Regions from separate parts of the Paraburkholderia sp. JHI2823 genome, predicted to be linked through region 1. Evidence: riboswitches for the same ligand, from Rfam matches in the RefSeq annotation. Region 1 holds a riboswitch; the other holds the start of a gene.
The links. A riboswitch is a leader RNA that binds a small molecule or an ion and turns the genes downstream of it on or off. The one in region 1 is predicted to bind thiamine pyrophosphate.

Region 1 (3,808 bases):
TAACTGTTGATGAACCACGAAAACGAGTCGCTCACGGTGCCGAAGGCCTGCGAGATCTGCATCAGCACGCCGAACGTGAACGCGCCGGCGAAGTAGCGCGGCGCCGCCACCACGAGCGGGAAGATGATGGCGATCTGGCCGTAGAAGCTCAGCACGAAGGTGAGGCGCTTCGTGTACTTCATCACGCGCCACCAGTTTTCGCGGATGTGCTGGAAGAGGCCTTGGGCGTTGCTGCGCTCGGTGTCCATGCCGTCGTAGAGCGCGATTTGCTCGGCGTTTTCGCGCAGGCGGATCAGGCCGAAGCGGAAATCCGCTTCCACCTTTTGCTGCTGGTAGTTGATCGACACGAGCGGGTGGCCGACCTTCTGGATCACGAACGAGCCGAACACGGCGTAGAGTGCGGCGGCCCAGACCATGTAGCCCGGAATCGCGAGAGGGTGGCCCCCCAGCGTGACGGTGAGCGCGCCGGCGAGGGTCCACAGGATCGTGATGAACGAGACGAGCGTGACGACCGTAGAGAGCAGGTCGAGCGTGAGCGAGAGCGTGCTCGTGGCGAACGACTGGAGGTCGTCGCTGATCCGCTGGTCGGGGTTGTCGGCGAGGCGGTCGCGCTCGATGCGATAGAACGCGCCCTTGCCGAGCCACTCGTTCAGGAAGCGGTTGGTGAGCCACTGGCGCCAGCGAAATCCGAGCATCTGGCGCAGATAGCGGCCGTACACCGCGAGGATGATGAAGCCGAAGGCCAGTTCCGTGAAAGTGACGAGCAAAGGCGGGAAGCGCTTGACGTCCTTGGCCTGCAGCGCGTTGTAGAACTCCGCGCTCCAGCCGTTGAGCCGCACGTTGATCCACACGACGAGCAGGTTCATCACGATGATCGCGACGAGCAGGCCCCAGGCGACCCAGCGTTCCTCGGAGACCCAGTAAGGCTTGATCAGACTCCATGCGGTGATCTTCTGATGCTCGTTCTGATCTGGCGTGGCGCTGGCAGGTTGGTTGGTCATGTGCATCCTGATGTTGTGCTGGGCCGCGTGGCCCGCTTAGGCCGTTGGCCGCGCCCCGCGCGGCGGCCGCTTCGCAGCGACGGCGCGCAGCAATATTCGCAGCGATTCTGTCGGCAGCCGCTTAAGTGAGACTTAATGAACCCATACGGAGACGAAAGCAGTGACAAAAGCGCGCGCCGGCGCTGCCGTCGCGTGGCGCTCATTGTCTCACCGCCCGGGCTTGCGGGGCGAAATTGGCGGGCCGAGGGCATTGTGCCAGAGCGGAAGCCCCGTTCCGCCGAGGTTTGCGGGCCGCGCGCGTTTTGTGGTCTAATCGGCGTTGACGAAACAGGGGTGCTTCACCGGTATGCGGGGCATGCTGTACTGAGGCTGAGAGAGACCCTTCGCACCCGATCCGGGTAATACCGGCGCGGGAAGTTTCCAGAAAGTCTTACCGGAGCGTCCAGCGTTTGCACGGGCGCCAGGATTCCCGCCGGGCTGCGCTACCGGCGCACGGTTCCGTACGATTTCCGTATCGGCCGTCTGCGCCGCATAGCCTCCACGGTCGGCCTTGCCAGCCGGTTTCGTCCTTGGGTACGTCTGCTTGCCGTACGGAAAGGATACGATGACCGCTTATTCTGTTGCTTGTTCCCCGATATTCGCCGCTTTCGCCTTGCGCGACGGAGCGTCGTCATGAGTCGCGCCCATCAACGCAGCGCGGGCGGCGTGCCCGACTTCGCCGTGCTCGGCGGCGGCCTGTGCGGCCGGCTCGTCGCCTGGCGTCTCGCAGGCGAGGGGCATCGCGTCGCGCTCTACGAGCGTGGCGGGCCGGAGGGCGGCGAAGCCGCCGCCTGGGTCGCGGCCGCCATGCTCGCACCACTCGCCGAGGCCGCCGTTGCGGAGTTGCTGATCACCGAGCTGGGTGTCGCCTCGCTCGAATCCTGGCCGCGCATCCTGGCCGAGCTGCCCGAGCCCGTGTTCTTCCAGCGCAACGGAACGCTCGTGGTCTGGCATAGCGCCGATCGCACCGAAGCGCCGCTCTTCGAGCGCCGCGTGCGCGCCAACGCGCCACGCTCGCTCGCCGACGCGAACTTCGTCGCGCTCGCCGGCGCGCAGCTGGACGCGGCCGAGCCCGCGCTCGCAGGTCGCTTCGCGCGCGGCTGGCTGCTCGCGGGCGAAGGCCAGCTCGACAATCGTCAGGCGTTGGCCGCGCTCGCGGCCGGTCTCGCTGCGCGTGGCGTCGAGACGCACTGGCACACGACGGTCGACGAGGCGAACCCGCCGTCCGCGCGCGTGACGATCGACTGCCGCGGGCTGGGTGCCAAGGCAGCGCTGCCGGGTCTGCGAGGCATTCGCGGCGAAGTCGCGCGCGTGCACGCGCCGGGCATCACGCTCACGCGCCCCGTGCGGCTCCTGCATCCGCGCTACCCGCTCTATATCGCGCCCAAGGAGAACGATGTCTTCGTGATCGGCGCGACCGAGATCGAAGGCGAGGACCGCTCGCCCGTGAGCGTGCGCTCGGCGCTCGAATTGCTGAGCGCGGCCTTCGCGGTGCATCCGGCGTTCGGCGAGGCGCGCATCCTGGAGCTCAATACGCAATGCCGCCCGACGCTGCCCGACCACCGCCCGGCGCTCATCTGGGACAGCAAGGCGACGCTGCGCGTGAACGGCCTCTACCGGCACGGTTTCATGATCGCGCCGGAAGTCGCCGACGAAGCCGTGCGTGTCGCTCAAGCGCTGCTCGACGCACGCGTGACCGACGCCGATTCGTTCGAATCGCTGCGGCGCGCGTCGCGCTGGGGCGAGATGTTGCACGCGCAGGGCGCGCACGAGCCGGCCTGACATGCAGCCAGGCCGCGCCGCGAGAAACACACTGCAGTTCGAGAACGTATTTGCCATGGACATTCATATCAACCAGAAGCCGATCACGCTGCCCGAGGGCGCGACCGTCGCCGATGCGCTCGCCGCGTTCGGCGCGCGTCCGCCGTTCGCCGTTGCGCTGAACGGCGATTTCGTGGCGCGTGCCCAGCATGGCGCGCGCGCGCTCCAGGCGGGCGACCGCCTCGACGTCGTGAGCCCCGTGGCGGGCGGTTGAGCCGCCCTCCGCCCGGCCGCCTGTCGCGCGCAGCGCCGCCTGTCGCATAGGTCGCCAGCGCGCTTTCACGACCCCGCCAAGGACATCTACCCATGACCACCCCTTCCACCGCCGACGCATTCACGCTCTACGGCGAAACCTTCGCGAGCCGCGTGCTGCTCGGCACGTCGCGTTATCCGTCACTGCAGTCGCTCGCCGACTCGATGGCTGCCGCGCGCCCCGGCATGATCACCGTCGCGCTGCGCCGCCAGATGAACGAGGGCACCGCCGAGGCGGGCTTCTTCGACCTGCTCAAGCGCCAAGGCGTGCCGCTCCTGCCGAACACGGCGGGCTGTCTCACTGTCAACGAGGCGGTCACGACCGCGCACATGGCGCGCGAAGTCTTCGAAACCGACTGGATCAAGCTCGAGCTGATCGGCGACGACTACACGCTGCAGCCCGATCCGGTCGGCCTGATCGAAGCCGCGTCGCGGCTCGTGAAGGACGGCTTCAAGGTGTTGCCGTACTGCACCGAGGACCTCGTGATCGGCCGCCGTCTGCTCGATGCGGGCTGCGAGGCGCTCATGCCGTGGGGCGCGCCGATCGGCACCGGCAAGGGCGTGATCAATCCATACGGCCTGCGCGTGCTGCGCGAACGCCTGCCCGATGTGCCGCTGATCGTCGATGCGGGACTCGGCGTGCCTTCGCATGCCTGTCAGGTGATGGAGTGGGGCTTCGACGGCGTGCTGCTCAA
Region 2 (3,808 bases), on a different contig from region 1:
GCGTTGTCGCGCACCTGTGCCCCCGCATGGCCTTTCGCCAGGTCGGCCGCGTGCGCCGCGAGCTTGTACGTGATGATGCCTTCCTTCACGTCGTCCTTGTTCGGCAGACCCAGATGTTCCTTCGGCGTCACATAGCAAAGCATGGCCGTGCCGAACCAGCCGATCATCGCCGCGCCAATGCCCGAGGTGATGTGGTCGTAGCCCGGCGCGATGTCCGTGGTGAGCGGCCCGAGCGTGTAGAAGGGTGCTTCGTCGCACCATTCCAGCTGCAGGTCCATGTTTTCCTTGATGAGTTGCATCGGCACGTGACCCGGGCCTTCGATCATCACCTGCACGTCGTGCTTCCACGCGATCTGCGTGAGTTCGCCCAGCGTCTTGAGCTCGCCGAGTTGCGCTTCGTCGTTGGCGTCGTAGATCGAGCCGGGACGCAGGCCGTCGCCGAGCGAGAAGCTCACGTCGTAGGCCTTCATGATTTCGCAGATCTCTTCGAAATGCTCGTAAATGAAGGATTCCTTATGATGAGCGAGGCACCACTTGGCCATGATCGACCCGCCGCGCGAGACGATGCCCGTCATGCGGTTCGCGGTCAGCGGCACGTACTGGAGGCGCACGCCCGCATGGATCGTGAAGTAGTCCACGCCTTGCTCGGCCTGTTCGATGAGCGTATCGCGGAACATCTCCCACGTGAGGTCTTCGGCCTTGCCGTTGACCTTTTCGAGCGCCTGATAGATCGGCACCGTGCCGATCGGCACCGGCGAGTTGCGGATGATCCACTCGCGCGTTTCGTGAATGTGCTTGCCGGTCGAGAGATCCATGACCGTGTCGCCGCCCCAGCGGATCGCCCACGTCATCTTGTCGACCTCTTCGCCGATCGACGATGTCACCGCCGAATTGCCGATGTTCGCGTTGATCTTCACGAGGAAGTTGCGGCCGATGATCATCGGCTCGCTTTCCGGGTGGTTGATGTTCGCGGGGATGATCGCGCGGCCGCGCGCGACTTCTTCGCGCACGAATTCGGGCGTGATTTCCTTGAGCGCGTTGGCGCCGAAGGCCGCGGCGCCGAACGCCTGGCCCCCATGCTGGCGGCCCATCATCGCCGCGAGCTTCGCGCCGTTCGGGCCGCTCGCCTTGAGGCTTTCCAGATACTCCGCGCGGCGCTGGTTTTCGCGAATCGCGATGTATTCCATCTCCGGCGTGATGATGCCCTGGCGCGCGTAGTGCATCTGCGTGACGTTCTTGCCGGCTTTCGCGCGGCGCGGCGTGCGGTGCAGGCCCGGAAAGCGCAGTTCCGCCGTCGCGGGGTCGGCGGCGCGCTCGCGGCCGTATTCGGAGGAGAGGCCCGGCAGCGCTTCGGTGTCGCCGCGCTTTTCGATCCAGTTCTGGCGCAGTGCCGGCAGGCCCGCGCGAATATCGATCTTCGCTTCGGGGTCGGTGTACGGACCCGAGGTGTCGTAGACGTAGATCGGCGGGTTCTTTTCACCGCCGAAACCCGTCGGGGTATCGGACTGGCTGATTTCGCGCATCGGTACGCGGATGTCGGGCTGCGAACCCGTCACGTAGATCTTGCGGGAATTGGGCAGCGGCGCGATCGCGGCTTCGTCGACGTGCGCGTTGGCGGAAATGAACTTCGGATTCGCGTTCATGCGTCTCTCTCCAGGGAAAGCCAAGTGGGAACAACGGCTTAGCAGGAGTTGAGACGGAACGTGGACGGACTTCGCTGTGATGAGGTGAGGCGTTGAGCGATGCGAAGTCCGGACGCTTCCCTGCGCTGGCATTATCCAGATCAGGTTCAAAGGGTATTTCTCACCCGCGAAATACGCTGCACGACTTCCGTTCGATGCGGCGCATGACGCAGGACCCCCGCGTAAGCAAGGCCAAACGATACACCGCGCTGCGACGATCTGGCAAGTGCCTTCTCGCCCGAGTTGTGCCAGGCGAGGCGTGCCGCGCGCCGAACTTTACAGCGTGAAATCGTTCGAGGCCTCGGGTTGAAACAGGATGCGCTCGATCTTCAGCGTTTCCACGGCGCCGCCTGGCGTCGTGAAGTGAACGGTGTTGCCGCGCTTCGCGCCGAGCAGCGCAAGGCCTGCGGGCGAGAACACGTTGAGGCGGCCGGCGTCGACGTTGGCGTCATGCGGATAAACGACGGTGTAAGTGAGCGTTTCGCCGCTGCGCTCGTTCACGAGCGTCACCTGCGAATTCATCGTGACGACATTGGCGGCGACGTCGCGCGCTTCCACGATCACGGCGTGTTCGAGGACGTCGTCGAGCATGGTTTGGCGGGCAGTCGCGGCGCCGGGCTCGGCGGCGCATTTTTCGAGGCGCGCGACATCGAGTTCGGTCAGGTAGCGGATTTTCTTCGTCATGGATGTTCTCCTTGCGAATCAGAAAGCGTTGTCGGGTCGGGAGGGCTGGCGCTCGACACTGAGCAGTGGAGCGCACTGGGCACCTCCGTGGCACGGCCGGGGCACTGTGGGGCGCAACGGTTCGGCCCGGAGCCCGCCCGAACGGCTCCGGTGCGGCAAAGGAGGCAAGTTCAGTACAGGCGCCGGGCGGCGGTGAGCGGGGCGCGTGAAGGCGCGCGGGCGCGCAGAGGCAGGCAGACGGCAGCTTTCATGCGCGCCGCGCGGCCGTGCGCCGGCGCCATGCGCTGGGTGCGCGGCAGCGGGGCGAACAGGTAGCGCGAAACGGGCGGCCGCATGGTGAGCGATGACTTGCCAGATGGCTGAAAGTTAATCGAAAGATTTGAGCATCGTAGCACGATCTCGCTAACGTGACCCCGCAGGCGTTCGAATCCAAGGTCTCTGGGATGCGTCCCTTGTCTCGTGGCGCGGTCTGTCAACATCGGTGCGCATAAAGCGTACCGAAAGCATCCACGGCCCCAGACCTTGTTGCATAATGCGGGTCGCCCGTCTCGGGTGTCTTTCGTACTCCGTTTTTTTGCGTCCTTGCGCACCTGCCCCATGCCGTCGAGTTTCATCCGTCCCGCCGCTTTTATGCCGGGGCGCCCGCGGTCCTTTCCTTCACGCGCCGCGGCGATATGACGATGCCCCCGCGTGTGCCTTCGCGCATGTCTTTCCGTTCGTTCCTCGAAGCGGCTTCCCTTGCCGCGGCGGCGTCATGGCGTCTCGTGCGCCGTGTGCGGCTGCCACAATCGCGCGGCGGGCGCGTCGCGCTCTCGCTTGCCGTCGTCTACTTCGTCTGGGGCTCGACGTATCTCGGCGTGAAAGTCGCGCTCGATGCGTTCCCGCCGCTCCTGCTTTCCGGTCTGCGCAACCTGCTCGCCGGGGTGGGTCTCTTCGTCTTCGCGATGCGCCGACGACCCGTCATGCCGACGCTGATCGAAGTGCGCAACGCGGGCGTGGTGGGCACGCTGCTCGTAGGGCTGTCGAGCGGCATGCTCGCCTACGGCATGCGGACCGTGGGCACCGGCACGGCGGCCGTGATGGTCGCCACGGTTCCGCTCTTCGCGACAGTGATTTCGGCCGTCACCGGGCGGCGCGTTGCGAAGGCCGAGTGGGCGGCGGTCGCGCTCGGCCTCGTGGGCATCGCGATCCTGAGCCATGGCGGCGGCGCCTCGGGCTCGGCGGGCGGCAGTCTCGCCATTCTGTGCGGCGCCCTTTTCTGGGCGATCGGCGCCCATCTGGCGGGGCATCTCGCGTTGCCCTCCGATCTCTTTCTCGCCACGGCGCTGCAGATCGGACTGGGCGGCGCCATGTCGACGGCGGTCGCGTTGATCAGCGGCGAACGCATGGCGGAGCTTCATGTCCTGCCGCTCGTTGCGTTCCTCTATCTGCTCCTGATCGGC

Region 2: another riboswitch for thiamine pyrophosphate. It lies ahead of thiC (phosphomethylpyrimidine synthase ThiC); the one in region 1 lies ahead of VSR34_RS27200 (FAD-dependent oxidoreductase).

Annotation. Positions count from the first base shown of each region.
Region 1 covers NZ_JAYMRY010000031.1:39,587-43,394, reverse strand. Annotated here, with positions in the region: gene VSR34_RS27205 (ABC transporter ATP-binding protein/permease) at 1-1,001, opposite strand, end outside; TPP riboswitch at 1,321-1,434, shown strand; gene VSR34_RS27200 (FAD-dependent oxidoreductase) at 1,674-2,822, shown strand; gene thiS (sulfur carrier protein ThiS) at 2,878-3,075, shown strand; gene VSR34_RS27190 (thiazole synthase) at 3,168-3,808, shown strand, end outside.
Region 2 covers NZ_JAYMRY010000001.1:420,227-424,034, reverse strand. Annotated here, with positions in the region: gene thiC (phosphomethylpyrimidine synthase ThiC) at 1-1,643, opposite strand, end outside; TPP riboswitch at 1,743-1,872, opposite strand; gene VSR34_RS02030 (GreA/GreB family elongation factor) at 1,959-2,366, opposite strand; gene VSR34_RS02025 (EamA family transporter) at 3,071-3,808, shown strand, end outside.